One region of the Sphingobacterium sp. E70 genome, then DNA from elsewhere that is predicted to be linked to it. Evidence: riboswitches for the same ligand, from Rfam matches in the RefSeq annotation. Region 1 holds a riboswitch; each other region holds the start of a gene.
What was found. Region 1 has a riboswitch for thiamine pyrophosphate ahead of thiM (hydroxyethylthiazole kinase). Riboswitches for the same ligand answer to the same signal wherever they lie in the genome.
Positions count from the first base shown of each region.

Region 2: linked by a shared signal. The riboswitch ahead of thiS (sulfur carrier protein ThiS) and the one ahead of thiM (hydroxyethylthiazole kinase) in region 1 are both predicted to bind thiamine pyrophosphate.
Region 3: linked by a shared signal. The riboswitch ahead of KUH03_RS16160 (carboxypeptidase-like regulatory domain-containing protein) and the one ahead of thiM (hydroxyethylthiazole kinase) in region 1 are both predicted to bind thiamine pyrophosphate.
Region 4: linked by a shared signal. The riboswitch ahead of pnuC (nicotinamide riboside transporter PnuC) and the one ahead of thiM (hydroxyethylthiazole kinase) in region 1 are both predicted to bind thiamine pyrophosphate.

Region 1 is NZ_CP079104.1:4,856,974-4,865,018, reverse strand. Features, by position in the region: gene KUH03_RS34785 (dienelactone hydrolase family protein) at 1-555, shown strand, start outside; gene KUH03_RS34780 (hypothetical protein) at 688-1,230, shown strand; gene KUH03_RS34775 (hypothetical protein) at 1,272-2,003, shown strand; gene KUH03_RS34770 (VanW family protein) at 2,097-2,513, shown strand; TPP riboswitch at 2,917-3,008, shown strand; gene thiM (hydroxyethylthiazole kinase) at 3,088-3,648, shown strand; gene KUH03_RS34755 (hypothetical protein) at 3,752-3,889, shown strand; partial or broken gene thiE (thiamine phosphate synthase) at 3,879-4,509, shown strand; gene thiD (bifunctional hydroxymethylpyrimidine kinase/phosphomethylpyrimidine kinase) at 4,506-5,348, shown strand; gene tenA (thiaminase II) at 5,332-5,985, shown strand; gene KUH03_RS34725 (DUF2807 domain-containing protein) at 6,208-6,612, shown strand; gene KUH03_RS34720 (hypothetical protein) at 6,602-6,817, opposite strand; gene KUH03_RS49655 (GIN domain-containing protein) at 6,717-6,950, shown strand; gene KUH03_RS34715 (DUF1572 domain-containing protein) at 7,184-7,720, shown strand; gene KUH03_RS34710 (AraC family transcriptional regulator) at 8,003-8,045, shown strand, end outside.
Region 2 is NZ_CP079104.1:5,299,431-5,307,475, reverse strand. Features, by position in the region: gene KUH03_RS37995 (hypothetical protein) at 328-477, shown strand; gene KUH03_RS37990 (hypothetical protein) at 621-2,375, shown strand; gene KUH03_RS37985 (hypothetical protein) at 2,925-3,242, shown strand; gene KUH03_RS37980 (hypothetical protein) at 3,239-3,478, shown strand; gene KUH03_RS37975 (alpha-L-rhamnosidase C-terminal domain-containing protein) at 3,665-3,892, opposite strand; gene KUH03_RS37970 (hypothetical protein) at 3,886-4,842, opposite strand; gene KUH03_RS37965 (family 78 glycoside hydrolase catalytic domain) at 4,890-5,777, opposite strand; gene KUH03_RS37960 (hypothetical protein) at 5,750-6,301, opposite strand; TPP riboswitch at 6,537-6,631, shown strand; gene thiS (sulfur carrier protein ThiS) at 6,692-6,898, shown strand; gene thiC (phosphomethylpyrimidine synthase ThiC) at 6,946-8,045, shown strand, end outside.
Region 3 is NZ_CP079104.1:2,266,473-2,274,517, reverse strand. Features, by position in the region: partial or broken gene groL (chaperonin GroEL) at 1-666, shown strand, start outside; partial or broken gene ggt (gamma-glutamyltransferase) at 754-2,234, opposite strand; gene KUH03_RS46010 (hypothetical protein) at 2,248-2,433, opposite strand; gene KUH03_RS16190 (nucleotide pyrophosphohydrolase) at 2,506-2,826, opposite strand; partial or broken gene dtd (D-aminoacyl-tRNA deacylase) at 2,845-3,301, opposite strand; gene KUH03_RS16180 (TonB-dependent receptor domain-containing protein) at 3,438-4,109, opposite strand; gene KUH03_RS16175 (TonB-dependent receptor domain-containing protein) at 4,084-4,560, opposite strand; gene KUH03_RS16170 (hypothetical protein) at 4,656-4,916, opposite strand; gene KUH03_RS16165 (Plug domain-containing protein) at 4,913-5,527, opposite strand; gene KUH03_RS16160 (carboxypeptidase-like regulatory domain-containing protein) at 5,461-5,892, opposite strand; TPP riboswitch at 5,947-6,072, opposite strand; gene KUH03_RS16155 (amidohydrolase family protein) at 6,425-7,072, shown strand; gene KUH03_RS16150 (amidohydrolase family protein) at 7,063-7,476, shown strand; gene KUH03_RS16145 (acylphosphatase) at 7,514-7,798, shown strand; gene KUH03_RS16140 (lipopolysaccharide biosynthesis protein) at 7,798-8,045, shown strand, end outside.
Region 4 is NZ_CP079104.1:584,927-592,971, forward strand. Features, by position in the region: gene KUH03_RS04260 (hypothetical protein) at 1-299, opposite strand, end outside; gene KUH03_RS04265 (hypothetical protein) at 385-861, opposite strand; gene KUH03_RS45235 (nicotinamide mononucleotide transporter) at 880-1,209, opposite strand; gene pnuC (nicotinamide riboside transporter PnuC) at 1,206-1,601, opposite strand; TPP riboswitch at 1,724-1,866, opposite strand; partial or broken gene mqo (malate dehydrogenase (quinone)) at 1,878-3,320, opposite strand; partial or broken gene fabG (3-oxoacyl-[acyl-carrier-protein] reductase) at 3,688-4,430, shown strand; gene KUH03_RS04285 (acyl transferase) at 4,602-5,372, shown strand; gene KUH03_RS45250 (hypothetical protein) at 5,369-5,581, shown strand; partial or broken gene KUH03_RS48095 (neutral zinc metallopeptidase) at 5,655-6,403, opposite strand; gene KUH03_RS45265 (hypothetical protein) at 6,312-6,521, opposite strand; gene KUH03_RS04295 (hypothetical protein) at 6,695-6,976, shown strand; gene KUH03_RS04300 (alkylphosphonate utilization protein) at 6,960-7,274, shown strand; gene KUH03_RS04305 (hypothetical protein) at 7,430-7,618, opposite strand; gene KUH03_RS04310 (polysaccharide deacetylase family protein) at 7,722-8,045, opposite strand, start outside.

The DNA.
Region 1 (8,045 bases):
CAAGCCGCATTGCAACTTGAAAAAGAAGGTTATATTGCTTTCATTGCCGATATCTATGGTGAAGGAAATATCCCCGCCGACAATACAGCGGCTTCGAAAATCGCCAGCCATTATAAAGCAGACTACAAGGCCTATCAGCAGCGCATTGCGGCTGCTCTGAAACAATTGAAGGAAGCTGGAGCTGATTCCGAAAAAATTGCAGTAATCGGTTACTGTTTTGGCGGAACCGGAGCACTGGAAACAGCACGCGCTGGTTTTCCTGTGGCAGGAGTGGTCAGTATTCATGGTGGACTCTCCAAATCAGCCGACAGACCTAATGCAGCGATCAATGTGAAAGTATTGGTTGAACATCCCGCCGCTGACAAAAGTGTATCAAAAGAAGATTATGATGGGTTAGTCAAGGAACTTAATGAAGGAAAAGCGGACTGGCAGATCATTACCTATGCCAATTCTGGCCATACCTTTACCAATCCGGAATCACCTGAATATAATCCTGTCATGGCCAAACGTGCTTGGGAGCATACTTTACTATTCCTAAAAGAAGTACTAAACTAAAGCATATAAAGCCAAAGCTTCCCTATTCAAATGAACTGTCATTCCAGATCAATAGCGCCCCATCCCATTATTTTCCAGTTATTGGTACTCTTGTTTTGTACGACTGTGGCACGATCCCAAACGATAAAATCAATGGAAATCGGGGCACCTACCCAAGCGATCTTGTTCGTTACCAATGAATCCGATAAATCAACGGATTTCGCGATGCGTCTCCATGATCAAAAGGCAAATGAAATTATTAGACAGGTTCCCTATAGTACCACCAAACTCCTGGTCTCAAAAACAGATGCCCAAAAATTTACTTTTGTTGTCAACAAGCGTAAGTGGACAGTGGATGTACCGACCCTCAAACAACGAAATGCCATGATCCTGTTTGATGGCCAGAGCAGACCAAAAGTGATCTATGACAGTCAAAGCTATCTACAGGCCGCAAAGCCAATAATGACAAATAATAAGCAGACAAGTACAGCTCAAAAAGCGCTTAAATACGATGCGAAACTATTCTTCGATTCCATAGCAGCTATTCCGTTTAAACCATCCAGGCAATATGCTGAGGCCGTCATTTCCCGCCCCAGTCTTCCGATCTACTCCACGCAGAAAAAGGCAAATATGACGGAACTTATATTTCGCAGACTTTTACAGGGGAGAACCTCGAAAAACCCAGCGGCATTATAACAACCGTTTATCAGCGAGGCAAAGAACTCTCGGCAAACAATTTGGCTAATGGGGTCAACTATTACACCAAATATTTTTACAACAAATGGGGATTAATCGATTCGATACAACAGCTTCAAAACAGCAAATGGTCCTCTAGTACAATTTATCAATACTTACCGCATGCTATTCTCATTACCGATCCTGAGCGGCGAACCGTCTCCATCCAGCATTTAAATGATCAATATCAATTGATCCGGGAGGAGTCCATTCATTTCGTTTACCAACGGATGCATTGGGTCGACCACCGTTACAATGAAAATGGGCAGCTTATTGAGGAAGTTTCAGGGCTAAATGACGCTATCGAAAAACGTACACTGTATTATTATGATACCCAAAAAGCAGACAATTTCTCTTCGTGGCAGGTATTTGACCCAACAGGGAAGCTCACTGCCGAATCCAAAATAGCTGTGCAAGACAACGAAAGCACCTATCTGTTTTATCGTGATGGTACATTGGAATTGAAAATAGTCTCAAAGGACCTGGGCGACCACCAATACGAGAGCACTGTATTTGACAAACAGGATAAAATTACCTCTAAAACAATACAAAAAAGGAAAGTTCCTCCAATTCTCAATAATTCAAACGCGCAAACTGAAATAGAAGCAAGCAATAAACCATCATTTGTCATTAGTGAAAAAACGGAAATTAATAAGTCAACGCCACCCTTTACTGTATTTTCTCGCTGTCTGGGCAAGAAGGACACAAAGAAAAGCCATTTGGTTACTGGATAATAAAAAGTACACAAAAACCAAGTCTACAACAGCGCTGCAGTACCGCATCAAAAACACCAGTCTGTTTTATTAAAGAAGCTGGGAGAAAACAATATGCAGCTGCAGATCAATAAAGTGACCAATCTAAAGATTGCAGCAAAGCAGATCAATGGTGTACTGATCCAGCCCGGTGAAACCTTTTCATTCTGTAGACTGGTCGGCCAGCCCACACAGAAGAAAGGCTATCTTCCGGGGATGGAATTATCTTTTGGCGAAGCACGGGCAGGTATAGGCGGTGGAATCTGCCAGATTTCCAACCTGATCCATTGGCTTGTTATCCATAGCCCGCTGACAGTCACAGAGCGTTATCACCATTCTTTTGATCCGTTTCCCGATGATGGGCGTGTATTACCTTTCGGAAGTGGTGCAACGGTATTTTACAACTATCGTGACTATCAGTTTACCAACAATACCCCTATACGTTTCAGATTAATCTCTGGTTTACCGAAAAATGTCTTGAAGGTGAACTGAGGATCGATCAGGAGCTCGATTTTGCCTATCACGTCATTGAAAAGGAGCATCAATTCCTTAAAATAGGAGATCAATTCTATCGAAAAAATGAAATCTGGCGGGAAAAATTCCTAAAATTTCAGGGTGGAAAGGTTGTTGATACGGAACTCCTGACGAAAAATTTTGCCCGCGTCACTTATACCCCTCCTGACTACACGGAATTGCCAGCTGAAGACAATATAAATTCTTAACAAGCAGCTTAGCTGCACGAGATCATTTTGACATCATCCTCTACTCGTTGTCGGTTCAATCTATTTCCCATCTAATACTGAAAATGTCTGTCAAATCGCTCGCTGTCATTTTTACCATTCACGGACCGAATAAAACAGGGGTTATAAAAAGTCCTTTTTTTTGTCTAAATTTGATATGGCTTTGGGGTATTCTGTATAGAATTGAGATAGTCCCTTCGAACCTGATTCGGTTTATACCGGCGTAGGGAAAAGCAACCGCTTACGTATATTACAATATACCGGACAGCCCATCTGTCTCATTTCTTCCTGACAAAGCCACGTACAAACATAGCGAACAAAAAGGAATGGAAGATTTAATTATCGATCTGTTAGCACAGGTCAGACGACAAAAACCACTTGTACATAATATTACGAATTTGGTAGTGATGAATAGCACCGCCAATGCACTCCTTGCTCTTGGAGCTTCCCCAGTCATGGTTCACAGTCCATCCGAAGTACGCGAGGTTGTTGATCTTGCCCAGTCGTTGGTACTTAACATCGGCACATTGAGTGAACTTACTGCCGAGTCCATGCTTGTAGCAGCAGAACACGCCAATAACATTGGCCGCCCTTGGGTATTGGATCCTGTGGGTGCGGGAATATCCGCTTTTCGCAATGACTTATTGGCAAATCTCCTGGAATTAAAGCCCACTGTGATACGGGGAAATGCATCAGAGATCATGAGCCTTTACAATTTCAACCAGGTCAATACCAAAGGAGTAGACAGCACCGCAGACAGCAAAGCTGCTATCGGCTTTGGTAAAGCATTACAAGAACAATTGGGATCTATCATCTGCATCTCCGGAAAGGTAGACTATATCCTGTCCGAACAGCATACCGCAGAGGTACACAATGGGCACCCCTGATGCCCCAGGTTACCGGACTTGGCTGTAGCGCAACTGCACTCATCGGTGCATTTTTAGCAGTCACAGACCATCCTTTTGAAGCAGCGACCGCCGGTGTCTCCCTTTGAGCTTAGCAGGTGAACTGGCAACAACGCGATCCTCTGGTCCGGGTTCCTTACAGATGAACCTCTATGATGAGCTCTATCTGCTGAATGAAGAGCGTATCCGGATGCATCTCAACTTGAAGCATTATGGCAATTAATCCCCTATTTCCTTACCCCTTGTATCTGGTTATCTCCGAACAGGACTGCTACCCACAATCTTGGCTCCACGTTGCCGAAGAAGCCATAATCGGCGGTGTGGATATTATTCAGTTACGCGAAAAGAACGAAACGCCGACAGGGTTTCTGGAAAAAGCCAAGAAGCTAAAACAGCTTACCGATCGCTACGGAATCCCATTGGTCATCAATGATGCCGTGGATATTGCGATTGAAATCGAGGCCTGGGGGTGCATGTCGGACAAAATGATCGTCAACCTATAGCAATAAGGGAAAAATACGGACATCGTCTTCAAATTGGCTGGTCGCTTGAAGATCGGACACAACTTGACAGCAAACAGATGGCCGCTGTAGACCACCTTGGTGTCAGCCCAATCTTTCCAACAAAAACAAAACAGACACCATTACAACCTGGGGAATCAGTGGATTGGCTGAGTTACGTAATCTAACTGAAAAGCCCTTGATCGCCATCGGAGGTATGAACCTGGATACCAGTGCAAGTGCCTGGCTGTCTGGCGCAGATTCCATTGCAGTCGTATCAGCAATTTGCCAAAGTAAAAATCCAAGAGAGCGTAGCGCTCAATTAAAGGAATTATTAACATGAACATAACGAAAAAATATACAGTGCCCACTGTACTGAGCATTGCGGGGTTTGATGGCAGTGGCGGAGCCGGTATCCAAGCTGATACGAAAACTATATCAGCCCTTGGATGTTATGCCATGAACGTCTTAACGGCATTACCAGTGCAAAACACGCAAGGAGTGCGGAATATTTACGAGATACCGACCCAAGCTGTGCGTGAGCAACTTGATGCGATCTTCGAAGATATTTATCCCGATGCGATCAAAATTGGGATGGTTCACACGATTGAACTTGTCGAACTGATCAGCAGCTATTTGAAAGATTACCGTGGAACAATCGTATTTGATCCGGTGATGGTATCAACAAGTGGTCACAAGTTAATTCATGATGACACAATACAGGCATGTATGGACTTGCTTTTTCCACAAGCGACGATTATCACTCCCAACCTGGATGAAGTCAGTGTACTTGTTGGAAGAACCATAGCTAAGGTCCAAGAAATGGAAAAAGCAGGCATTGAACTTCTTGAAAAAGGATGTCAGTCAGTCCTTATTAAAGGTGGACACCTCCAGACAAGCGAGCTTACCTCTCTCCTCTTTCAGCAAAACGCATCACCGTTGGTATTTAAATCAGAAAAAATTGACAGCAAAAATACACATGGATCCGGCTGTTCTCTTTCTTCAGCAATAGCGAGCCAGTTAGCGCAGCAATTCCCCCTTGCTGAGGCTGTCGCTACCGCTTTAGATTATGTCCACGAGGCAATTAAGGCAAGCAAAGACCTCGTTATTGGCAAAGGAAATGGGCCACTTAATCATTTCCACAACCCTTCTAAACTTATTTTTCATGAAATGGAGCGATAAAGCCTGGGATGCTATAAGACCAATTTATGCTGATATCTTAGCCATGCCTTTTATTTCCGAGCTGAGCAATGGCAGTCTACCGCTGGAAAAATTTCAATTCTATATGCGCCAGGATGCTTTCTATCTGGAGGAATTTGGACGTGTTTTAGCTTTTATCGGTGCAAAGAGTGCCGATAATCAACAAGCCCTGGATTATTTTGAATTTGGGCGCAATGCACTTATCGTCGAAAAAGCGCTGCATGAAAACTATTTTAAAGAATTTGGCCTGGATCCGGAAGACGACAACAAGATAGAACCCGTTTGCCACCATTACGTGCATTTTTTAAAAAGTGTGGTCGCCTTTGAGCCTATTGAAGTCGCTATGGCTGCGACTTTGCCCTGCTTTTGGATTTATAAAGAAGTTGGCGACCACATCGTTTCGATCGCCAGTGGCGACCAAAACCCCTATTCCAAATGGATCGATACCTATAGTGGTGAGGACTTCGCCGAGGGTGTGAACAAAGCCAAAAATTACGTCGATCAAATTTCTGAACAAACTACTGCAACAAATCGGGAGAAAATGCGACAAGTATTTATAACAGCTTCCCGATTGGAATATCATTTCTGGCAGGCAGCTTACGAAAAGAGAATGTGGTAACAAAAAACAACAGTTAAATTGTTCGATAGCGAACACCAGTTGTTCAAAAATGGGCAATAGGAGAAAACGTCTAAAAGTAAAAAAGATGTTTATCAGCGATTTACATGGTTTTTAAATTTTGGCACCACTATTATAGATGTAAGGAAGGAAATGAGGCTGTTTTTCGAAATTAAAATAAAAATTATAATAGCATAGAATTAAAAACTACTAATAGACAAAACCATGAAAAGAATTTTAACCATCGCCTTTATTTCATTTTTATACGTGGCTCAGGCCCAAGAACGTGAAACCCGTAAAATTTCTGCTCCGGATGGCATTTCTGCAGCGACATCGCTACGTGTAGATTACGTTCAATCCAATCGCAATGAAGTTGTTGTTGAAGCTGACAATGCGGAGCATCTGTCGCTGATAGAGACAAATGTTAAAAATGGCATATTACATGTGCAATATAAACGGAATTCACAGATCAGAAATGCAAGAAACAACCGTGTAACGGTATATTCGAGTAAAATTCCGACAAGTTTTTCGGCTTCTTCCAGTGGATCAATCTACAGCAACGAAACCATCAAGGCAAACAAAATATCTGTCAATGTTTCTTCATCGGCCAGAATTACACTTAAAAATTAATTGCTGATGATATTTCACTTTCAACAAGTTCCTCGAGTAGGTTAACGGCTGATGTAAGTGCAAAAAATCTAACGGTAAATTCAACAAGTTCGTCAAGACAGGAAATTGCAGGAAGTGCGACGAATCTGGATTTAAATACCAACTCCTCCGCATCAGTTGACATGGCCGCTTTTACAACAACCAATGCGGAGGTCAATGCCAGCACATCGGCTGGTGTTACCTTAAGTGTTAAGGATAATCTGCACGGTAAAGTTTCTACCTCGGCAAAGATATCCTTAAAAAATCAGCCACGAAATGTCCAAGTTGACAAATCGACAAGTGGCCGAGTCGTTATGTAATTTTAGTTTAGGTCTTTAAAAAAGACTGTTTATTTATGTTTAATGTTTAGTTAGCTAAAGGTGGCGCCCTCCCCAGTGCCACCTTTTTTTGCCTGTTCGGCCTATCCTCATCGGTCAGAAACTGGATTAGTTTATTTCCAAACAGCCTGTTAACAGGAGCCAATTCACCGGATATCATCTGATATTTTCGTATCTTGTGCTAAGAAACACAAGCACACATAACACACAATCCAATGGATAATTTTTTAGCAAGTAGCCTCAAGCAATTTCATGAATTCAAATCTTTGGGAGACAAGACTTTCGATCAATTGAGTGATGAGCAATTGTTCTGGCAATTCAACCCTTCCAGCAACAGTATTGCCCTCATTGTGAAACACCTCCATGGGAACATGCTTTCGCGTTGGACAGACTTTCTACATTCGGATGGTGAAAAAGAGGGAAGAGACCGCGATATGGAATTCGAAAATACCGAAATGAGCAGAGCACAACTGATCGCACAGTGGAACGAAGGTTGGGATTGTTTATTTCAAGCACTTGAATCTTTAAATGAGCAAGACCTGACCAAAACAATCTTTATCCGCGGAGAAGGACATACCGTATTGGCGGCGATCCACCGCCAACTTGCCCACTACCCCTATCACGTAGGGCAGATCGTTTACATCGGAAAAATGTGCCAGGATGAGCAATGGACATCACTATCCATTCCAAAAGGAAAATCTGCAGATTTTAACCAAGAAAAATTTGGTCAAAGCAAAAAGTATAAATTGTAACTATTGGTTGTAGCTGTCCAATTGTTGATTGGGCAGTCATTTCGCCTAAATTTTTAAATTGCAATCGTATACTACAAATCCGTTTAAAACGTTACATGGAAGGAACTGTTTTAAGTGTTCTTTAGCAAAGAATTGATTATATTTGTGTGATCTACCGTTACTAATTCCTTTACGATTCAATCCCATGGGAATTAGCTTGTTTAGGGTTGCAAAACAAATAGCAAGTACAGGGAGCTCAATGATCTACTTGAGCGTAGACAGGTAATTTATAATTATTTACAGATGAAAAATTCGATTAAGATCATCAACAATTACGAGTATAAAA
Region 2 (8,045 bases), 440 kb from region 1:
TGCGCTTGGGATATAAGACTTTCCTATAGGACTCTTATTCTAAAATTTCTTTAACTGCTCGGCACGGTAATGGTTTTTGGCCTGTTCAAAATAGCTGTTTAAACATTGAAATTAAAATAACTAAATAGAAATATAACTTTGAATAAATTAGATGAGTGTTATATTTCTAATAATATTTTAAAATAATTTCAATAACCACAATAAATGTATGGACGTTAATTTTGTTAAACATTTTAAGCAATAATTACAACTTAAAGTATTTAAAGAAATCAATGGACAAAAAAACAAGTGTACGTGTCGCCGCTGTTGATACGTACTGAAATTGAAATGGAATCCGGCATAGCCGCGGGTTCTGCCACCTTGAGGCCGGGAGATTCCGGTAATCCGGACAGTCCGAAAGTCAATGACTGGTCTAGCGGGGCGATGTTGGATCAGGCGACAATGACTTCGATTTTTAACCGAAAATTAACCATTTAGAATATGTACAAAACGAAAAAAAAGATGACCTTACCGCTAGGTAGGCTGATCGGACAATGCCTTATCACACTACTCATTGTTTCCTGTTCTCGCGACAAGGAGGAAGTTGTCCCAGATAAAAATCAGATTCGGTCATCAAGGTGATGGTTTCGGGAATCAATGAACCCACGACCATATCGACCGTAAAATCCCGCGCATCAAAAGCTAATCTGACAAAAAGTGAAGGTGGAGCAATAAGGCGGGAGGAGAAATTCGTCCACGCGTCTGGAATGGATGTCCTAACGACGATGGAAAGCCCTGTGCAAATAGGTAATAGCACAGACAAATTGGCCGATAGCCAAGCCAAAGAAAGTTCAGAGGTAAGTTTAAAAGCAGCATCTGGTGCTGAAAAGTTCGCAGCAGTTCCAATGATCACCGAGAACCAATACCGCATATTGATCTATGATGCGACGGGGAGTACGCTGCTGCAGAATGTGGCAGCATCGTCCGGCACCAATCCAGCGCTTCAGGTTGAAGCGGGTACCACCTACCGCTGGTTTTCCTTTTCGATCAATGAACGGACTGTTCCTGATATTAGTAACGGAAAAGTCGCAGCGGCAGATCTCGCTAATAAAGACGTGCTTTTTGCTTCGGGGACCATTGACACCAAATTAGGAGAGAACTTTCTGAACATTACTTTTGACCACAAGACCACAAGATTTGATGTCGACGTGGACACCCGTGGAATCTTCGGTAGCGTAAACACTTTCCGCTCGCTTCAGCTCGGCACAGAAGCATCGGATGGGGAGTATACTACATTACTCTATACTGCTGACCTGGATATCTTTAGTGGCAATTTCGGAACGCCAACCGAGATGGCAACGGCAAATACGGCCGCACACGTCGTAAATAAGGATATCAGCACGGCGGATATGGTAAAAACAGTTTCCCTTTATACAGTCATCCCAGCTGGTCGTACCATCGATGACCAGGCGCTTCGGATCTCACCGGTATTTTCAATCAACCTTGACCACGCAGTGCTCTATCCGCCAAATACAACACCGGTGACTACCCGGGAGTTTGGCAGTACGACAGACCGTCTTCGTATCGCTAATCTGCGTTTTTCACCTCAAGCAGGAAGTACCTACTCCCTGGGCATGCGTGCAATCGAATCGGGTATTCTAGCTAACGGCACGATATGGGCACGGAGTGACCTGTGGTATGATGGCACTGCTGCCCGTACATTTGACAAATATCGTTTCCGATCCGACCCGGCACACGCACCCTATCCTGGCAAATCGGATACTGAGCAGACTGAATACTGGCACTGGATGTCTTTGACCCCAGCTAGTCCCATAAAAACCGGCGATCCTTGTTTGGAGGTTTATCCAAAGGGGATTTGGCGTCTGCCTACCCGGTCAGAGGCAGAGAGCCTTGTCCAACAGCGAACCCCTTATCCTTATTCCGGATTTTCTAATCCGAACAGCAATGCGGATACTTATGACTGGATTGCCTTAGTGAACCTGAGCTTTGATGGAGATGGAGGCTCTTCCAGGGGAAACTTTTCGGAATACAGCAACAGGATCTTGTTTGCATTCAACGGTATAATGGATGCAGACGGTAAATTAATATCGTCGCGCAGCCAGGTTGACTCCCGCAGCAACACGGCAAGGGATGGGATCTATACCCATACAAGTCGCTGGACCAGCGATGAGTGGGAAAGCGTACCTGACGCAAATTGTACCAACTGTGGGACTACCTTTGCACACGTCGCCTATACCACTGATTATCGCGGACCTAATGATTTTACGGTTAACTATGCTGGTCGTTCGACACGTTTTGATATAGGTTATGCACAAGAAACACAATTTCGTCAGATCCGTTGCGTACGTAACCAATCCTGGTCAGGAGAGTTATAATTTTATATGATCAATTATAATTTTATATAGTCAATATACTATAGCTACTTACTCCATCAAAAGGAAAGAGATCTTCTTTTTGATGGAGTTTTTAGTAAATTTTATAAAATTATTACGATGATTAGGTCGACAAAGCAGGTTACTGATGAGGACGGCAAGTATATATTACATTTTATAATAAGATGATTTTCAAGCCATAATCCCCTGCACTTTCTTATCTTTCCACGCTCTGTTTTATAATAGTACAAATATTTTAAAGGTCAAATAAACCTATAAATACAGTCCATTGCGCATTATACGTAAACGCAATGAAGAGATGACGATGCCTGTCATCCTACAATTATTTAAATCCTTCATGCCTTAAGATGAATTTTGCAAATTCTTCCACCTGCTGGTCGTTGCAACCTCCCACTATCACTTGAAGTTCGTTGCTAAATTCAAAACCCAACCTCCGGCTCCTATCCACCTGTTTTCTGATTGCTGCTATTTGCCCTTTCTGAAATTTTATACCATCGTTTTAAGATTAGAGTCGAATTCACGAGAAAACTCGTGCATATAGGCACGGGCATTATTTCACTGTTATTCCCTATTTTACTTGCGATTCATTGGTCCGTATTACTGCTTTGTGGGTTATTTGCAGTGATTTTGGTCCTGTCCCTAAAATTTAATTTATTACAATCTATTCATGCAATTGACCGAAAATCTGCGGGTAGTCTAGCTTATCCTGCCGCAGTCTATCTTTGTTTTGTAACTCAGGCTTATCTGGATGATCGCTACATTTTCTATTATCTACCTTTGGCTACCTTAGCTATCTGTGATCCTATGGCCGCATTATCTGGCAAAAATGGCCCCTATGGCCTTATATGATCCTTGGCGCAAAAAAGACCTTGACAGGATCTATTGTTTTCTTTATCAGTGCTATTATTGTAGCCTTTTTGGTCTGGAAATACGCCCACGGCTCGAATCTCGGCTTTCAGGAACTCAGCATAATAACCTCGATTGCGCTCATGGCTACACTCGCTGAAGCACTGAGCAAAGATGGCTATGATAATTTAACCATTCCTATAAGTACCATCGCAGGTTTGTATATTCTTCTTCCTTAGGCTCCTCTTTCTTCGTACCAACTCCCACCGTTTCAGCAATTCGCTTCGGATTGTCTTCGGTATTTCATCGGGAAAAATAGCCGGAGAAACCGATGAAATATCGCGCAGCTCCCGATGTAAAGCAGAAGTTGGTACGAAGTTGGTACGAAGTCTTTAGCTCGTCCAAAGCCTATATTGCGCGTTATTTTATTTCAATTCCAGATCCATTTGATATTTCCCCGCTTCCAATTGGACAACATTGCTATTGCGGATATTCTCAGGCGGATAAAACGTTGCCGTGGCATTTGCCGGTATCTCCACGGTATATTCAATCTTGTTCCCCTTTACCTTCCAGCTGGACAGGATATTGCCATAGGAAGACTGATAAGAAATCGAAGACTCCTTGAGCTCCTTCGGGAAAATAGGCTTTAACAATACATGTTTGAAGCCAGCTTGTGTTGGATCAGGCAAGATACCCCCAATGGATTTAAAAACCAGCCTCCAATCTCACCAAACATCATGTGATTATCAGAGATATCTCTTGTTGCTTTCAGATCCCAGTTTTCCAGCAATGTTGTCGCCCCATTGACAATCCACCAGCCCCAGGAGGGATAGGTATCCTGTACCGCAACTTTATAGGCTGTCTCACCATAGCCGTTATCTTTGAGCGCATTCAAAAGTGCTTTTGCCCCCAATACGCCAACATCTAAGTGAAAATTGGTCGCTTCTACCCTATTATTTAAATTGGCTGCAACTTTGGCTTTCATCGCTTCCGGTACCACGCCCCAATATAAAGGCACACTCAACTCTGTCTGCGTCCCCGTGCTATAGATCCCTTTTGAACGATCCAAAAACTTCGCATTGATGGCATCTTTGATCTTCTTGCTTAACATTTCGTATTTCTGCTGATCAGCTGTTTTTCCAAACATTTTTGCGGCAGAGGCCAAAATTGTCGCATCAACATAAAAATAAACAGATGAGGTAAGTTCGAGATTAGACTGCGATTTGACCGGCACCCAATCTCCCCTACCGAAGGTTGTCAAGCCATTGGGACTGATTCCATCCACGTAATCCACATAACGTTTAATATTGTCATAACATTCAGCTAGCAAGCTGGCATCTCCGTAAAACAGATAAGTTTGCCAAGGAATAATGGCAATGGTGCTTGTCCAGTCCAAGCCATTTGCGGTACCATAGCCCCAACCTCCTGTTGGTATGATATCAGGCAACACTCCGTTTTCCTGCTGTTCGTCCCGATGATCGGCCATCCACTTTTCATAGACAGTGATGCCGTCAAAATTATAATAGGCTGTTTCGATTGCGAGATGACCATCACCAGTCCAGCCATTTTTCTCCCGTTGCGGACAATCTGTGGGATAACCCATTAAGTTGGACAGATAGGCATTGTTGGTTGCTTCCCATAAACCGTTTATTAAGGGGATGAAGTTTTCAGCTGACCAATTGGACGTACATCGCTATGCATGAAATAAGCTGTAACAGCGGATTCGTCCAATACAATCGGATCACTGCTGCTCACTTCGACATAGCGAAAGCCTTTATAGCCAAATTTCGCCATAAATTCATCCTCTTTCCTACCACTCAACGTCAAGATGTCGGTTTGAAAGGGTTCCAGTTCTTTATTCCCACGATAATATACATCAATATTGGACAGATCCAAGCGTCCATTTGCCTGCAATCGTTCGCCATGCTTGATTTTGATCACCGTCCCTGCCTTACCACCAATCTTGATCTTTGTCACACCGGCCATATTCTGTCCCATATCAAAGATGTAGGTTTTCTCATCCATCTTTTTCATTGATTTCGGCGAATACGATCGAACCAGGCGGATGGGCACCATCTGTTGGGAAACAATATTAGTAGAAGGTGGGTTCCGATACTGAATGGCATGCCACTGTGAATCGTCAAACTGTGGAGTATCCCATCCCGGCATCTCCAGACGGGCATCATAATGTTCGCCGGTGTAGATATTATTATAACGGATAGGTCCCGCCGCCGTCTTCCATTGTTGGTCTGTAGTTAACGTCTCCTCACTGCCATCCTGATAGACAATGCGCAGGTTCAAGCAAAATGTGGGACGATTACGCCAAGGGGCTTTATCAAAATTCCATACCGCTAATGGTTGATGATTATACCAACCATTTCCCAATACGACAGCAATGGCATTGTTTCCCTGCTGGATCTGACGGGTCACATCCTCCACCACATAGAGGGTACGTCTATCAAATCGGGTATACATCGGATCCAGACGATGGTCACCTATTTTTTTGCCATTTATTGAAAGCTCGTAAAGTCCCGCCACAGCAATATAGGCACGGGCAGACTTAATCGGCTTGGTCGTTTTAAATGCTCTTCTGAAATACGGTGCCGCCTGCTCGTGAATATCCTGATTATCACTGATCCATTTCCCCTCCAGTTCTCCATCCCCATCATACCAGTCTCAAATGAAGCGATGGAAGATGTACTTTCACTCGCATTTTTGTCCCAGACACGCACTTTCCAATAGTATTTTGTCTGCCGTTTCAAGCTAATACCGTCATAATGAATCAACATCGCCGAACTCAGTCGCTTTCCGCTATTCCAGCTATTAGCTTTATTTTTTACCAATGCAAGTGAATCACTGCTTACCAAGATTTGATAAGCAGATTGCTTCGCTCCCTGTCGCTTATCGGTCAGTCGCCAGCTTAAGCGGGGATTTGATTTATCCACACCCAGCGGATTCACAAGATGTTCACAGTTCAATTCAATTGGCAGACATTCTTTTTGTTTTTGTGCATACAGTATCGAGCTTACACACAGCATCGTCATCAGTAAAATTTTCCGCATGTTTAGTTTATACTTCGTTCAGCTTTCTGTATTTCCTAGCATAGCATTTAGGTTCTTTCCTGGGTGACAATGCACACACTCAACAGGAATACAAAAAGTGTTAAATTGTTTTAGTTGATTCAAAAACGAATATATCAATTATTATCAAGATAATTAAACTGTACTGTCCTGTTATCCTGCCGATGAAAATTAATAGCAATGTTTTGGATTATTCATCAAAATAATCCTATATTAGTCCCGACTTTAGGGTGTCTGCATATGCGGGCTGAGATTTTACCCTTATAACCTGATCCAGATCATACTGGCGTAGGGAAAAGTAAGCTATCTTCCAGATACATTACTGTATCTTGTTGTTGCCATTCCTAAAGTTTTACCAAAAAAATAAAAGGAATGGAACTAACAATCAATCATCAAATCCGATTTTTCGACCCCGCACCGGGCTCTTTGGCCGAACTTTTACAGACGGAATTATCCGGTAAAACCCAAGGTATTGCCGTGGCCCTCAACAACTGCGTTGTTCCAAAAGACAACTGGACCGCAACAGTTTTACAACCCAATGATCATATCCTACTCATAACCGCTACACAAGGCGGATAATCTCGTATGGAGCAGAATCAATTCAATATACCTAATTCCCCATTAACATGACAGCAGAAAAAATCACACAAACCCCTTTTCCAAATTCAACCAAAATCTTTGTTCCTGGTACACTCTTCCCTATCAAGGTGGCCATGCGTCAGATTTCATTGAGTCCGACCAAATTGAGTAATGGACAGATCGAGGTCAACCCGCCCATCAGTATTTATGACACCTCTGGTCCCTATACAGATGGGACACAAGAGATTGACATCCGTAAAGGACTTCCCCGTCTTCGTGATCAGTGGATCCTGGACCGCGAGGATGTCATACAGCTTGAAGGGATCAGTTCGCAATATGGTCAAAAACGTCTGGCAGATACCACATTGGACGAACTTCGGTTTGCTTACAGCCATAAACCTAAAGTTGCTGCACCGGGTAAAAATGTGACGCAATTACATTATGCCAGAAAGGGGATCATTACACCAGAGATGGAGTATGTTGCCATTCGTGAAAACCAACGGATAGAGCAACTTGCTGATAGTACACCGGGCATGGATCATCAGCATCCGGGCGAAAATTTCGGTGCCCGAACTGTCGGAAAATATATTACACCAGAGTTTGTCCGTGAGGAGATCGCCGCTGGTAGGGCAATTATCCCTAATAATATCAATCATCCGGAAAGTGAGCCGATGATTATCGGTCGCAATTTTCTGGTAAAGATCAATGCCAATATCGGTAATAGTGCAGTGAGTTCAAGTATCGAAGAAGAGGTTGAAAAGGCCGTTTGGGCCTGCCGCTGGGGTGCCGACACAATTATGGACCTGTCTACAGGCAAAAATATCCACGAAACCCGCGAATGGATTATCCGCAATTCACCTGTTCCAATAGGTACTGTCCCGATCTATCAAGCGCTGGAAAAGGTCAAAGGTGTTGCCGAAGATCTCACCTGGGAAATTTTTCGGGATACCCTGATCGAGCAGGCCGAACAGGGTGTATCCTACTTCACAATACATGCTGGGGTTCTATTGCGTTATATCCATTTAACAGCACAGCGGGTGACAGGGATCGTGTCAAGAGGTGGATCCATCATGGCTAAATGGTGTCTTTTCCATCATCAGGAAAACTTCCTTTATACCCATTTTGAAGAGATCTGTCAGATCATGAA
Region 3 (8,045 bases), 2.6 Mb from region 1:
AGTTGACAAAGATAATACAACAATTATCAACGGTGGTGGTAACGTAGATGACATCAAAGCTCGCGTTGCTCAAATCCGTTCACAAATCGAAACAACTACTTCTGACTACGATCGCGAGAAATTACAAGAGCGTTTGGCAAAATTGTCAGGTGGTGTTGCTGTATTGTACGTCGGTGCTACTACTGAGGTAGAAATGAAAGAGAAAAAGACCGCGTTGATGATGCTTTACATGCGACTCGTGCTGCAGTTGAAGAAGGTATCGTTGCTGGTGGTGGTGTTGCATTTATCCGCGCTACTGAAGCTTTGGTAAGCCTTAAAGGTGAAAACGAAGATGAGCAAATCGGTATTGATATTATCAAACGTGCTATCGAAGAGCCTTTGCGTCAAATCTGTAATAACGCAGGTATCGAAGGTGCAGTGATCGTTCAAAAAGTAAAAGAAGGTACTGCTGACTTTGGTTACAACGCACGTACAGACCGTTACGAAAACTTAATCGCAGCAGGTGTAATTGACCCGACTAAAGTATCTCGTATTGCTTTGGAAAATGCTGCTTCAGTTGCTTCAATGTTGTTGACAACAGAGTGTGTATTGGCTGACGAGGCTGAAGAAAATCCTGTAGGTGCTGGTGCTCCTCCAATGGGTGGCGGTATGGGTGGAATGATGTAAGATCATCCAAACTATCAGATATAAAAAAGGCTCATCTGGGATTCCAGCTGAGCCTTTTTATTTGATGTTTAATATCCTTTTGCCGTATCATCTCCACGAGGATCGGCACCGGTCTGCAATTTGCCGTTTGGAAGGATAAGAATATTTTCTACACGTCCTATTGTTCCTCTTGGATTTATCACATAGCCATCTTTTGTCAATTTGTCCTGTTTTTGTGTCAATCGCACCTTGCTCAACATCAATGCGGTCAGGTAACCACTGGTGATGGAATCGGGGCGAACTGACAGCAGATTGTGCATTTTGTCCAAAGTCAATCACATTTAATATGGTTTGGAAAACGGAAGTGATAATAGTTGATCCCCGGGTGTCCCCACCACCATAAATAGTTTACCATCCTTTTCTAGAATAGTAGGTGTCATTGAACTCAACATTCTTTTCCCAGGCTGAATTTCATTTGCCTTTTCTCCTGTCAGACCATACATATTAGGTACACCGGTCTTTATTGAGAAATCGTCCATTTCATTGTTTAATAAAAATCCTGCGCCATCTACGATAACACCAGATCCATAAGAATCATTGAGCGTGGTGGTGATAGAAACTGCATTTCCCTGCTCATCAACAATATTGAAATGAGTTGTTTGTTCACTTTCGTATCCTGGAATAACATCTGAATTGACGTTTTTACTCAATGTTGCCTGATGGAAATTAAACGGATTCAGTTTAGTGGCATTTGTTGTGGAATCTATCAGTTGTTGTACAGGGACGTTGATAAAATCAGGATCTCCTAAATACTTTGCTCTATTTGCATACACATAGCGTTCTGCTTCAACGATGACACGTATGGTGGAGTCCCTCTGGAATCCCCAGCGCTGAAGTGGGAATTGTTCAACCGACTTTAATAAGGCCAGTAGGGAGGTTCCGCCGCTCGATGGTGGAGGCATAGAAACAACCTTGTGTCCTCTATAGCTCGATGCAATCGGGGCACGCCAGACTGCCTTATAGCTCGTTAGATCCTCATGGGTAATGATCCCTTTACCTTTATTCATTTCTGCAATGAGCAGATCGGCGGTTTTTCCTTTATAGAAGCCGTCACGTCCTTCATTAGCGATTCTTTCGATAGTATTAGCTAGATCTTCTTGTACAAATAGGTCACCAGTTTTCCAGGTTGTATTTTTGATAATTGCGGCACCAGTGGGATTCAGCTTCACAAATCGCTCTTTATGGCTTTCAAACTCGCGGGCCTGCCTTTCACTGATCTTGAAACCTTTTCGCGCAAGTTCGATTGCGGGTAAGAGCAATTCTTTCCAGGCTAGTTTCCCATATTTCTGATGGGCGTCCCAAATACCGGCGACAGAACCGGGCACACCCGATGCGAGCGCACTGTATAGGCTCAAATCAGGGATAACATTCTTTTGTGCATCCAGGTACATATCCCGATGAGCCTGTTTAGGAGCGGTTTCCCGAAAGTCTAGTGCGTCGTACTGCCCCTTATTGTTGCGATATAGCATAAAACCACCGCCACCAATATTTCCTGCATTTGGATATACTACAGCGAGGGCAAACTGCACCGCAACGGCAGCATCAATGGCATTTCCCCTTTTTTAGCACCATGACACCAACTTCCGAAGCTATTGGGTGTGCTGTTACCACTGCCGCTTTGTTGAATGTCTCGGGGTTAGTTTTATATGCGTCAAGCTGCATGCGGGTATTGGAACATGAAGCGAATAGCAAACTTCCTATTAGCGAATAAATAAATAGTTTATTCATAATATCTGCTCTAAAATTGTGCGTAAGATTAATATTGAACCTTGTATACCTCTGAAACACAAAGGTGTTATTTTAATTTTCATTGTTTTTATGACGGTCTGCATCCCGGATAGATTTCTTTTGCAGGTTCTTTTCCAATGCTTCGGTCAGGTCGATCCCCGTTTGATTTGCAAGACACATTAAGACAAACAATACATCGGCCATTTCATCAGCCAGATTAACCTCTTTATCTGATTTTTTGAAAGACTGTTCACCGTATTGTCTGGCCATGATCCGAGCCACTTCGCCAACTTCTTCCATAAGCATGGCAGTATTTGTCAGCTCATTGAAATAGCGTATCCCCGTTGTATTGATCCATTTATCAATTACTTCTTGTGCTTCTTTGATTGTCATTTTTTCGGATTAAGTAGTTTAAAAATTGTCCTTATCTTTTGTATCCATAATGATGGTAACGGGACCATCATTCAATAGATTGATTTTCATGTCAGCTCCAAATACGCCGAGCTGAACAGGCTGATCGATCAGTTGAGAAAGCAATTTGGCCATTTCTTCATACAGCGGTTTAGCGGTGTCAGGTTTGGCCGCGCGAATAAATGATGGCCTATTTCCTTTTTTGTCTGGGCGAATAAGGTGAACTGAGAAATCAGTAAGATATTACCACCGATATCCAGTATAGATTTATTCATTAGTCCCTGCTCATCTTCAAAAATCCGTAGGTTAACGAATTTTGTCCCAACCATTTTAAGTCTTCAATTGTATCGGCTTCTTCTATTCCCAATAGGATCACTAAACCTTTTTGAATCTGGCCGGTGATCTGTTCGTCTACTGTACAGGAAGCATGTTTTACCCGTTGTATTACTGCACGCATAATGAAAAGTATAAAACCAAAGTTAAAAATTCCCATCGTCAAACACGATCCAATCTAGCATTTATTGGTGCCAAAATGAAAAGCCACCTTATCTTAAATAGATAAGGTGGCTTTTATATATACAGGATCTTAATTGTTAGAATTTGATATTCAGGCCTAACATAAAATTTGTAGGTGCCTGTGGGAAGTAGAAATTGTAATATTTTCGGGTATCGCCGTCCATCCCACCAAAGGTGTAGCCATTGGTTTCATACTTTTCGTTCAGGATGTTGTTGATCTGTAAAGTTGCATTGATGTTTTTGATGCCTAACGCGGTGAAGCTATAATTCGCCAACAAATTGTTGACAAAATAAGAAGAAATACTTCTTTCTTTTGCGGATGAATTATCAAGATATTGTCGTCCAACATATTTGGATAGCAAAGAAAATGTGAGCACCTCAATAGGACTGTAGGCAAAGTTACTGGAGAGTATAGTTCCTGGGGAAAGCGCGATGTCCGTCTTCGAATAGAAAATTTTGGTATCGGGGCTGACACCATTGATATCTTTCACAATTTCTTCGAAATTCTTAATTCTGTTTTGACTGAAGCTGGCCGTCGCCTTCCAGTTCAATTGCTTACTGATGTTCCAGGTTCCGTCAAATTCCAACCCGATTCTATAGCTGTTTTTCACATTTTGGCGGATAGGAGAACCAGTATCACTGATCTCACCTGTTGGGATCAATTGGTCTTTATAAAACATGCCATATCCATTCAATCCAAATTCAAATTTAGTGTTGTTGAATCTATACCCGATTTCGATATCCTGCATTTTTTCTGGCGTTGGATCTGGAAGTTTGCTGTTTTTTCTCTATGAAATCTTTGCGGACAGGTTCTTTTTGCGCAAAGGCATAAGAAGCATAGATATTTGCATGGTCATTTAACAGGTAGGTTGCTCCTGCTTTGGGATTTAGAAAATTGAATTTTGGGTGGTAATTGTAATTTTTGACCTTATCATCATCGCCATACATGCGGTAGTCTACATTTCGGTATTGCACGTCAGCCATTAGGATCCATTTATCCAATTTGTAATCCACTTTTAAGAAATTGCTGAAGTCATTTTTCTGCGATTTACCAAAATAATATTTGTCGTCTATAAATCCTGTCGAAGCATATTGAGCCCAGATTACCTCTCCATAGTGCTTTCCTCGATATTGGTTGTATGCACCGCCCCATATAATTTCAAGCTGATCGTTGGGTTTGTAATTAAAGGCATAGGTCATGCCGTAGAAATAATTATCTAACCATCTTCTACGGACTAGATCTGTTTTTTTGATGGTATCTTGACCAATAATGACGTCTGGCAGTCCATATTTACTTAATTTATCCCCGGTCTCATCTCCTCATAGTAGCCATAACCTCTTGTATAATGTAAGGCGGTATTCAATGTGAGTTTATCACTGAGGATATTGGTGTAATGAAGTTGGTGATGCTTTTGGGTATAGTTATCCGTTTGGTTTTTGTACGTATAAAGGTTATAGTTTCGCCCAGCATTCATAAAACGGTCTTTTTCTGTCCCCGATATATATAAACCATTATCTGCATAATCATCCATACGGGATCTGTCTCCAGTAATCAAGGGCTCTGGTACACCGTTCCAGGCCTGGTAGGTTTTCTCTTTTCCCAAAATACGATCCCTTTTAAAATATGTTTCTTTCCATAGTAGCCTCCATCGATATAAAAGGATTGTAAATCTGAAGAAGCTCTTTCAATATAACCGTCACTGCTAATCCTAGATAACCGCGCATTGAAAGCAAATTTGTCGTTGATCAAACCGGTTCCGAGCTTTACGGTATTTTTCCAGGTATTATAAGAACCGAAAGAATTATTGAGCTCAACATAGGGTTTTTCGGCTAAGGTATTGGATTGAATATTTAAGGAAGCACCGAAGGAACCAGCACCATTTGTCGAGGTTCCAATCCCTCGTTGCACTTGAATGCTTTCGGTAGATGATGCGAAATCAGGAAGATTGACAAAGAATGAGCCCATGCTTTCAGCATCATTTAGTGGGATTCCATTAAGCGTTACGTTGATGCGCTGGTTGTCAGATCCACGAATGGTCATGTTTGTATATCCTATGCCGGCCCCTGCATCGGAGTTGACCTGGACAGAAGGTGTTTGATTCAATAGATAGGGATATCTTGCCCTAGATTGTTTCTGGAAATCTCTTCTTTTGAGATATTCTTGAATGTTGTTGGGGCATTCTTTTTGGCTCTGGTAGATACAACGAGTACTTCTTCTGTACGAATTGTTTTCGGATCAAGTTGGACCGTCAATTGCATGTCGCGCTCAATGTTCAGGTTTTGGGTCCAAGTATGATATCCTATAAAAGAAACTTGAACGGAATGCTTCCCTTTCTGGATATTATACAATTTGATCAGACCATCTTTGTCCGATTTGGTTGTAAAAGAAGCCTGTCCATCCAGGGATACTGATGCATTTTGTAGCGGCCTTTGTGTGTTCTTGTCTACGGTCTTAATCGTCAAATTGTGCTGAGCAACAGCAATTTGGATAGAAACAGTAGCTAAAGCGCTACAAATCAAAAATTTGATCATGTTGATGTATTTTGTTTAAGTTAAACAAATCATAGAAAGGGGTCACTATGATCGTTCTATTTAACTAACCTCTCCCTCCGCCAGCATTACCTGGATCAGGTGCACAGAACTTAATCTGTTGGGTATAATCTCAGCCCTTATTTGTGTTTTTGACAAAACAAGGCACCCCTATTCGATGGTGCGAATATATACATTAAAATCGGAATGGTATAACATGATGTGTTTTTGACAAAAAGCCAAGCTAGTTAAAAATTTGTTAAAATTTCCTTATGGTTTAAAGTTTTACGTTTAGGCTTGTTTTTGGTATTTATTGTTCTTTTTAGGTACCTTGGCATAGAGTTTTCTACTGTTAGTATGTATTCATATCGGTCAAAAATTTTTAATTACTAATTTGAGAGTGAGGAGATAAAATGTTAAAATATTTAAGCGCAAATTATATTCTACCGATCACTTCGATGCCAATAAAAGATGGTATTGTAGCGGTAGATGAAGAGGGGTAATTCAGGGTATTTACGAACCCGCATCGTTTACTTTGAATGATAAGGTCAAGATCGAAAGGTATGATGGCGTTATTATTCCAGGTTTTATCAACGCCCATTGCCATCTTGAATTGTCACATATGAAAGGTGTAGTACCCAAAGGTACCGGTCTGCCGAATTTCTTGAGTCAGGTGATGACTTCACGTAGTGCTTCAATGAAGAAAATGGATGATGCAATGGCAAAGGCGGATAAAGAGATGTATGAAAATGGTATTGTAGCTGTGGGCGATCATGCGAATACAGATAACTCTTCTACACTGAAAGAGGAATCGCAAATACTTTATCATACGTTTGTGGAAGTCATTGGTGTTGAACCTGAGGAAGCTGATTTTAAATTAAAAGAAGCAAAATCGTTGACGCAAGAATTCAGAAATGGCCATGTGTCGATTACACCACATGCACCTTATTCCTGTTCAAAAGCTCTTTTCAAAAATTCAAAAAAGCTGTCCCTGAGACGAACATCATTAGTATTCATAATCAGGAGAGTGATGAAGAGAATAAATTGTTTAGATACAAGACAGGTGAGTTCCTGGACTTCTATAAGAGTATCGGGAAAAATGCAGATTCTATTAAAGCGCAGGCCCGGAATTCGATCCAGTCTTATTTACCTTATTTGCCTTATCCGAATAAGTTGTTGTTAGTTCATAATACGTATACTTCATTAAAAGATTTGGATTTTGTGGAGCGTATGGATCGGGATGTTGTGTGGTGTTTGTGTCCGAAAGCAAATTTATATATCGAGGGTGCTTTACCTAAGATTCATAATTTTATAAATGCTGGACAACCCTTAGTTATCGGAACGGATAGTTTGGCATCGAACGATACGCTTTCAGTATTGGAAGAGTTGAAAGCATTGCATGAACATTTCGAAGATTTGGATTTCTTGCAAACCATTCAATGGGCTACAATCAACGGGGCTGTTGCGTTGAATATCCAAGATAAATATGGATCTCTGGAAGTAGGTAAAAAGCCGGGAGTTGTTTTGCTCCAAGGTATGGAACACATGCGTTTGACAGATAAAGTTAAAATCAAACGTTTAGCATAGTATTTAATTCCACAAAAACTTCTGTACTTTTGCTCTTATGAAACATTTGAATATTTCAATAAGGGGTAAAGTACAGGAGTCTTTTCGATTGACGGCCAAAGCTGTTGCAGATCAGGTTGGTGTAAAAGGCTTTGTTGTCAATCAAAAAGATGGATCTGTCTATATTGAAGCTGAAGGTGACGATTTTGCACTCGATTCAATGATGGACTTCTGCCAGGAAGGTCCAGAGGATGCAACTGTTGAAGCTGTTGAAGTTGAGGAAGGCGAGCTGAAGGGCTTTTCTAATTTTGAAGTGATTAAAAGAGTCCAATCCCAAGCCTAGTGTCAACAATAAAGAAATTTCTCAGCGATACCGTTATCTATGGTGTGACTACTATCGTTTCAAGAATGATAGGATTCCTGATGACACCGCTCTATCTCCGTAAATTCAAAGATGCAGCGATTTATGGAATTTATTCTAATTTTTATGCGTGGATGTCCATGCTGAATGCTATTCTAGCATTTGGAATGGAGACAACTTATTTCCGGTATTTACAGAAAGTTGAACCACAGAATAAGAATAAAGTTTA
Region 4 (8,045 bases), 2.0 Mb from region 1:
CAGTAATTTATGCTGAGATGCCGTAAATATATTCGAAACAAAATATTGATTTCATTGTCAGCGGCTGCGCCCGAAATCCCCGTATGGGGATAGAGTTTAATGACATTGAACAAAATAATCTCCACAAAGTCTCTACTTTCTATCGCTATACGCTCATATAATGAGGTATTATCAACCTTATTTTTGAGATTTTCCCAAGAACGAGTCGCAAGCTCCAGAATACTATTTTCCCTAGCTGTATAGTCCTGCTGCATTTCATCCAATTTCCGGAAAGCAGCTTTACTTTCTTTTGCTCCCATTTCCCCTGATTGGACTTCAATACAAATAACTTCTCGATCAGATCCAAAAACCGATCGTACATCCCCATAAAATTCACCAATAAGGTCAACTCCGCAAATGGCATAAAAGGATATTGATAGAGCAGCTCAGGTCGTGTACTTTTTGAGGCATCAATAAAAAAGACTGGTTGTCGTCTACCCATATATTGTCTAGTGAAAAAGAATGCGATGCTGTCGCCTCAAGGCCGAAAGTATCCCAATCGTAATGAATCAATGCAAATTCACGCGCGACAAAGAAAGATTTTACAAGTGGATTTCCATCCTGATCCAACAGTTGTTGTCCATCCGCCTGAATATAGGCGTTCAAGGTAAAATGTGTCAGGTGGGGTGCTCCAGTAGCATATTTCCAAAGCCCTTTCAAGCGATAAGACTTGCCCTCACGTTCAGCGATGCCTGCAATCTGCCCACTTCCTCCAAAACATATCTGTTTTGAAGTGAAAATATCCTGCCCAACTTCGGAGTCAATAAAACCAACAAAAGATTCGCTCCCGCACATAAAGTTACCGTCCACGCCAATCCCCATCCCAGTAGGCTAGCTCCTTCAACAGGAAAGCCCACTAACCAGATCCAGCCCCAAGCCATTCAGAGATTCTGGTACCCAGATTTTAAACCACTTGTTCAGGTATATCAGTTCAAGCTGCTCATCAGACAAACTCTTTTGCTGAATTGCTTTCTGTTGCTGATCTTTTAGAACAGCAATAGCTGCATCAGTCAGTTGCATATTTTTTTCATCACTTAATATTCTCCGCCAATTAAAATAGCCACTAAAAGCCATCACAAATAAAAATAAGGTTAAACCAGCATAAAGGAATAGACCTTTGTGTATAAGCAAGGGAATTGCCATCAGGTTACTGATGTTCAATAAAATCAATTTTCAAGTTTACGCTTTGCCAGCAGCCACATCCCTGCCCAGGCTGTACAGGAAACAAAAGAGTCCCATAACGGAACATCCGAATCAGTTAAATGCACCAGACCAAAATAGAACAATAGGAAACCGACTACACAGATAAAACCAACAATCTGCCAATCTCGGGCTGTACTACGGCTGATCGGTACGATCGTATCACTGCTATATTTCCAATAGATCCAACCATAGACGCTCATCACCAAATAATAGAGATGCAACAAGATTTCTGCATATAATTTTGCATGGAATAATACATATACGGATATGATAATGCCTATTATCCCAAAGAGGTAATTGATCGATTTATTTTGCCTTGAAAACCAAACCTGCAAGATACCAAAACATACCCCAGCCATTCAGCTATGGTGGCTTGCTGCATTTGCTGAATAAAAGCCTCGAAAATTGTATCAGAAGTCATTCAATTGTTTATTAGTTCGTGTAATTACATAATAAACTTATGAGCGGAAAAAACGGATGTTTTTATTGAAATTAAAATCCCTACGCCAGCATTATCCGGATCAGGTATATAAAAGCGATTGCACAAGGTCGTACAATCGCTTTTATTGGGTATAATCTCAGCCCAGATGACATTGTCATTTCCGAGCACCCCATAAGTATATTGTTTATTGAAATTAATCTATATCAATCAATTTCAACGCTTTATGCGTACGGATACGCGTCTCTCTACAAAGCTCAGCATCATCATTTAACGATTTGCCATGAGAAGGAATCATCTCGCGTAGTTTCTTGCGGTATTCATCTGATTTAGCACGCTCAGGGAAACATTTCTTCAATAGACTGATCATGATTGCCACCGAAGTTGATGCACCTGGAGAAGCTCCCAATAGCGCGGCGATAGAACCGTCTGCACTTGAAACCACTTCTGTACCAAACTCCAAAATTCCACCTTTCTTCTCATCCTTTTTAATCACCTGAACACGTTGACCGGCTTTCTCAATAACCCAATCTTCCAATTTAGCTGTTGGCATAAATTGTTTCAGCGATTCCAATTTATCTTTAGGAGATTTCATCACTTCCGTAATCAGATACTTCGTCAACGGCAAATTGTCAAGTCCTGCCGATAACATCGGACGGATATTGGATAATTTGATCGATGCAGGCAAATCAAAATAAGAACCTTGCTTCAAGAATTTGGTTGAGAAACCAGCATACGGACCGAAAAGTAAGGCTTGTTTTCCATCGATATAACGGGTATCTAAGTGCGGTACAGACATCGGTGGCGCGCCAACAGATGCTTTACCATAGACTTTAGCATGGTGCGTATTGATAATTTCTTCGTTTACGCATCTCAACCATTGTCCTCCTACAGGGAATCCACCGTAACCTTTTGCTTCTGGAATACCAGATTTCTCCAGCAATAACAAGGAGTGACCTCCAGCACCGATAAAAACAAACTTCGCTTTTAGCTCCTCTTTATCCCCGTTTTCAGATCTTTCACTTCGATTTCCCAACGGCCATCGTCTTCACGATCGATATCAACAACTTCGTGGTTTAAGGAAATTGAAATATTTTCTTTGTTTGCTAGGTTATTAATCAAATCACGTGTCAATGAACCGAAATTCACATCGGTACCTAAGTCCATCTTGGTTGCAGCAATTTTCTCACTTGCATCCCGCCCTTCCATCATCAAAGGAATCCATGACTTCAATAGCGTTGCATCTTCGGTATATTCCATGCCTTTGAACAAGGTCTGGGTGTTCATTGTTTCCCATCTTGTCTTCAGGAATTTCACATCTTTTTCACCAAAAACCGCACTCATATGGGGAATGCTGCGGATAAAGTTCTCTGGTTGGGCAATAATACCCTTATCAACCAAGTACGACCAAAACTGCTTAGAAACTTCAAATTGCTCAGCAATTTTAACAGCTTTATCAACTTTTACGGAACCATCTTTTTGTTCCGGTGTATAATTCAATTCGCACAAGGCCGAGTGACCTGTACCAGCATTATTCCAAGCGTCAGAACTCAGCCGCCACAACATCCAAACGCTCGAGAATTTCAATATTAACGTCTGGGCTTAATTCATTGATTAGAGTACCCAAAGTAGCACTCATAATCCCGGCGCCGATTAGAACAACGTCAACTTCTTTATTTGATTTTTGCTCATGTTTTTGTGATTGATGCAAATTTAATATAGTTTTGGTAAACCCCAAGTCTTTTGTCAAAAAACTGTACTTTTTAGAAACACTTATTCAAAAATACCATTGATTTATTAAAATAATCCTAAGCATAATTGAAATTCCACTTTTTCCAGTTTTCTAAGGCCATACATGGGATATCGTTCATCGATACGGCAGTAAATAGTCCCAAATAAGACAAAGGCCCATTGCTTTTTGAATCGTTATTTATCGAAAGATTTTGTGTTATAATATAGTTTTAACATTTTTGCAAAAACATCAACGAATAACATTACACTCTTATATGAAACTACTTGAAGGAAAAATTGCTTTGGTAACTGGAGCATCAAAAGGAATTGGAAGAAAAATTGCGGAAGTGTTTGCACAACACGGCGCCAATGTTGCTTTCACTTACCTTTCGTCTGTAGAAAAGGGACAAGCGCTGGAAAAAGAGCTTCAAGCCTACGGAACAAAAGTAATCGGCTACCGTTCTGATGCTTCGAAATTTGAAGAAGCAGAACAATTAATCAATGCAATCGTTGCAGATTTTGGAAGCCTGGATATCGTAGTCAATAATGCTGGCATCACAAAAGATGGTCTGCTCATGCGTATGACGGAAGAAAACTGGGATGACGTCTTAAACGTCAACTTGAAATCCGTATTTAATGTTACAAAAGCTGCTTCAAAAATAATGATGAAAAACCGTAAAGGTTCTTTCATCAATATGTCATCCGTTGTTGGCGTCAAGGGAATGCTGGTCAATCAAATTATGCCGCTTCCAAAGCTGGTATCATAGGATTCACCAAATCCGTTGCTAAAGAATTGGGTTCACGTAACATCCGTGCAAACGTTGTTGCTCCTGGATTTATCCGTACAGAAATGACAGATATATTGGATCCTAAAGTGATCGCGACATGGGAAGCTGGAATTCCTTTGAAACGTGCTGGATCTCCAGAAGATGTAGCCAATGCCTGTCTTTACCTTGCATCTGATTTATCCGCATACGTCACTGGACAGGTTCTTCCTGTTGATGGTGGTATGTTGTAAAATATATCAAATACTGGTGTCCTAAAGTCGACACCAGTGTTTTTCTATAATTATTCCGAATACCAAAATTCGCCCGCAGACGCTTTTACATTATTCCGACTCTCCAGCTTTGGCTTTGCTACCCAATATTTCTAAATTTTAGCTAATTTTGTCCATCAAAATTTAAATGCTATGACGAATTGGACGGATTTTTTTGCAATTCAAACAGAGGACGACTTTAATCAACATTGTTTAGAAACTTATCACTTCCAACTGCAGCATTGTCAGGTTTACCGAGACTATGTTTCGCTGATAGGTAAAGAAAAAAATCAAGTCAAGCATTATACGGACATCCCCTTCCTGCCGATAGAATTTTTCAAAACACAAAAAGTTCTGGCTGCCGGAATGGCTCCCCAAATTGTGTTTTCAAGCTCAGGCACAACAGGCATGGTCACATCCAAACATCTTGTTGCCGATGTGTCCATCTATGAGCACACTTTTCGACGTATATTCGAAGATTTCTATGGACCGATTACGGATATCGCTGTTTTGGCCCTACTCCCCTCCTATCTGGAAAGAAATGGTTCGTCCCTGATCTACATGATCGATGATTTGATGAAACAGAGTAAACAAACAGAGAGTAATTATTTCCTCTACAATCATCAGGAGCTATACGATACACTTGTCCAATTAAAAGATAACGGAACTAAAACCATCCTTTTTGGTGTCACCTATGCCTTGCTTGATTTCATTGAGCAATATGCTTTTGAATTTCCGGAACTGATTATCATGGAAACTGGCGGAATGAAAGGTAAACGCAAAGAAATGGTGAAACAGGAAATTCACCAACTGCTTGAGGATGCTTTTAAGGTCAGTGGGATACACTCAGAATATGGTATGACCGAATTATTGTCACAGGGTACTCTTCGGGTCAAGGGATTTTCCATTTGCCCAAATGGATGAAAGTATTAATTCGTGATACAAATGACCCGTTGAGTTTAATTTCCGCCGACAGAACCGGAGGCATTAATGTCATCGACTTAGCCAACCGCTACTCGTGTTCATTTATAGCAACACAGGATCTCGGAAAAGTGTATCAGGATGGTTCATTTGAGATACTGGGGCGTTTTGACCAAAGCGATATTCGAGGCTGTAATTTATTGGTTCAATAAAAAGCCCCATAAAAATTTATAGGGCTTATCTTTACTATACCACAGTTGGTAGCACTTATGGAATCTGTTCTTACTATCTCAGACTTGGATCTTCAAACGTATTTCCAGCGCGCATGTCTCCTGAGTCATATCCTTTTTTAAACCAAGTCATTCGTTGCGCTGAGGTTCCATGTGTAAAAGATTCTGGAACAGCATAGCCTTGCGCAGCCGTCTGCAATTTATCATCCCCTACCGCTTCCGCGGCTTTCATACCATCCACGATATCGTTATAATCTATTTTTATATCCGTGTATTCATTGAGGTAATGCGCCCACACACCGGCATAGAAATCGGCTTGAAGTTCAGTCATGACCGAAATCTTGTTGTTTTCACGTTCACTCAGTTTCCCACGGGCCTGGTTGGTTTTGGGTAATAATCCGACCAGCTGTTGAATATGATGCCCTACCTCGTGTGCAATAACATAAGCCATGGCAAATTCCCCTTGGCACCAAATTTATCGGAAAGTTCGCGGTTAAAGGTCAGGTCCAAATAGATTTTCTGATCTCCAGGGCAATAAAATGGCCCATACGAAGCCTGTCCCATCCCACAACCGTCTGTCTGCGTACCACCATCATAAAAAACCAGGGTAGTTGGCGTATAATTTTGCTGCATTTGCTCTTTAAATAGCTTAGCCCAGACATCTTCTGTACTCTGAAGTACAGTCAACGAAAACTCAGTCAACCTCTTTTCCTCAGGATTTAGTTCGCGCGGTTGCCCAGACTGCTCCGTTTGCCCACCCATATTTTGCGCCTGTTGCAACAACTGCATGGGATCGCCACCCATCAGAAAACCAATAACCAAGACGATGATCCCCTATACCTCCCAATGCTAGCTTTCCACCACCGGACATACCTCTACGATCCTCAAAATTGCCACTTTGTTTACCTCCTTGCCATTTCATATGATTTGTATATTTATTTCAGTTAATAATCTTTTCCAACTTCGTTAGCGTACAAATTCAGTACCAATATAACAGCTCATCCTATTTTTTTTTAGAGAAAGACCAGCTTTATTTTAGCAACGACAACTTACTACAATTTATATTCTTATTTTTGGGCTTTTATAGAAACAGATATGAAATTAGAAGAACAATTACTAGCGCGAGCTGGCGGAAAATGTGAGCTGACAGACACTGTAACGGACTTAATAACCTATACATTACCTCCGGAAACCAGTTCAACTTTGGATAACACCCTACTGATTTCAGCAACATTGGCCAACCAGCTCAACAAAACAGAGCAATTAAATCCCGAAGACTGGAAATTTCTGCCAAATGCCATGTGGTCAGAAATCCCTGCTGTTCAGATTGTCTGCTGGCGCATGTTAAATCGTCTGAAAAATGAAGGCTGGGCTTGAAGCACTCGATATCCTCTACCTTGATGATGAAACATTAGCGGAGGCAAAGAAAACCGGAGATCATGAAAACGACGGTTACGTTTCTTTTCATGAAGATAGCATCGGACAGCGATTATTAGAAGGCGATACTGTTGTGCTGACAAAAACACTGGATGTAAAAGGCTCTTCACTCAAAGCAACCCTAGGTACCGTGGTTAAAAATATCCGATTAGTAGCTGATAATATTGAGCAGATCGAAGGGAAAATTGAAGGCCAGACAATTGTCATATTGACAAAATATCTACGCAAACAAAACTAAGGAGAGGAATTCTTCCGCTATAAAAATTTAGCCCTAAACCAGTAATCTTATACTACTGATTTAGGGCTAAATTATATAGATTGTGTAAATTCCCTATTGTGGATAATTGCGCATAAACTCAAAGCGATAGTTCGGATGTTGTTTAAGACTATCTATTAAATCTGACAGTAATTTCTGTCCTTTTTCGTTTGGTACATATTATCATGCGTCAACAGGACCACATTATTTTTTGTGTAGGATGTACCTTTACGAAGCAAGTTCTTCATCTGTGTATACAGCTGGTTAACCGATAAATCCGGCTTACCTGTCACACCATTAATCTTCCATTCGCAATCCCAACCCATAATTTTATAACCATTTTGGTGTAGTAGCTCTGCGGTAGAAGCGCCGCTTTTAGATCAACCTTTTTACGGTCACCCACATACCAGATATTTCTTCCGGGGAGTCTCACGATTTTGTGCTCCAGGCCCAGAGATTGTTCTGCCAATTCAAAATCTTCAAACGCCGTCTGGGGATTTGAATAAAATGTACTATACTTATTATGCGCATGCCAATAACTATGATTGTAGCAATCGACCAGCGGATTATTTTTATACCGTTCTGTATAGCCGTGCAATTTTTGCTCATCTTATCATGTTCGCCAATCAAAAATGCATTGATCTTGATACCCTTCGCTGTTGCGATAGAATCCAAATACTGGCTACCATTAAGCGGGCCGTCATCAAAAGTAAGATAAATATATCGCGGCGAAACAGAGTCCGTCAATAAAAC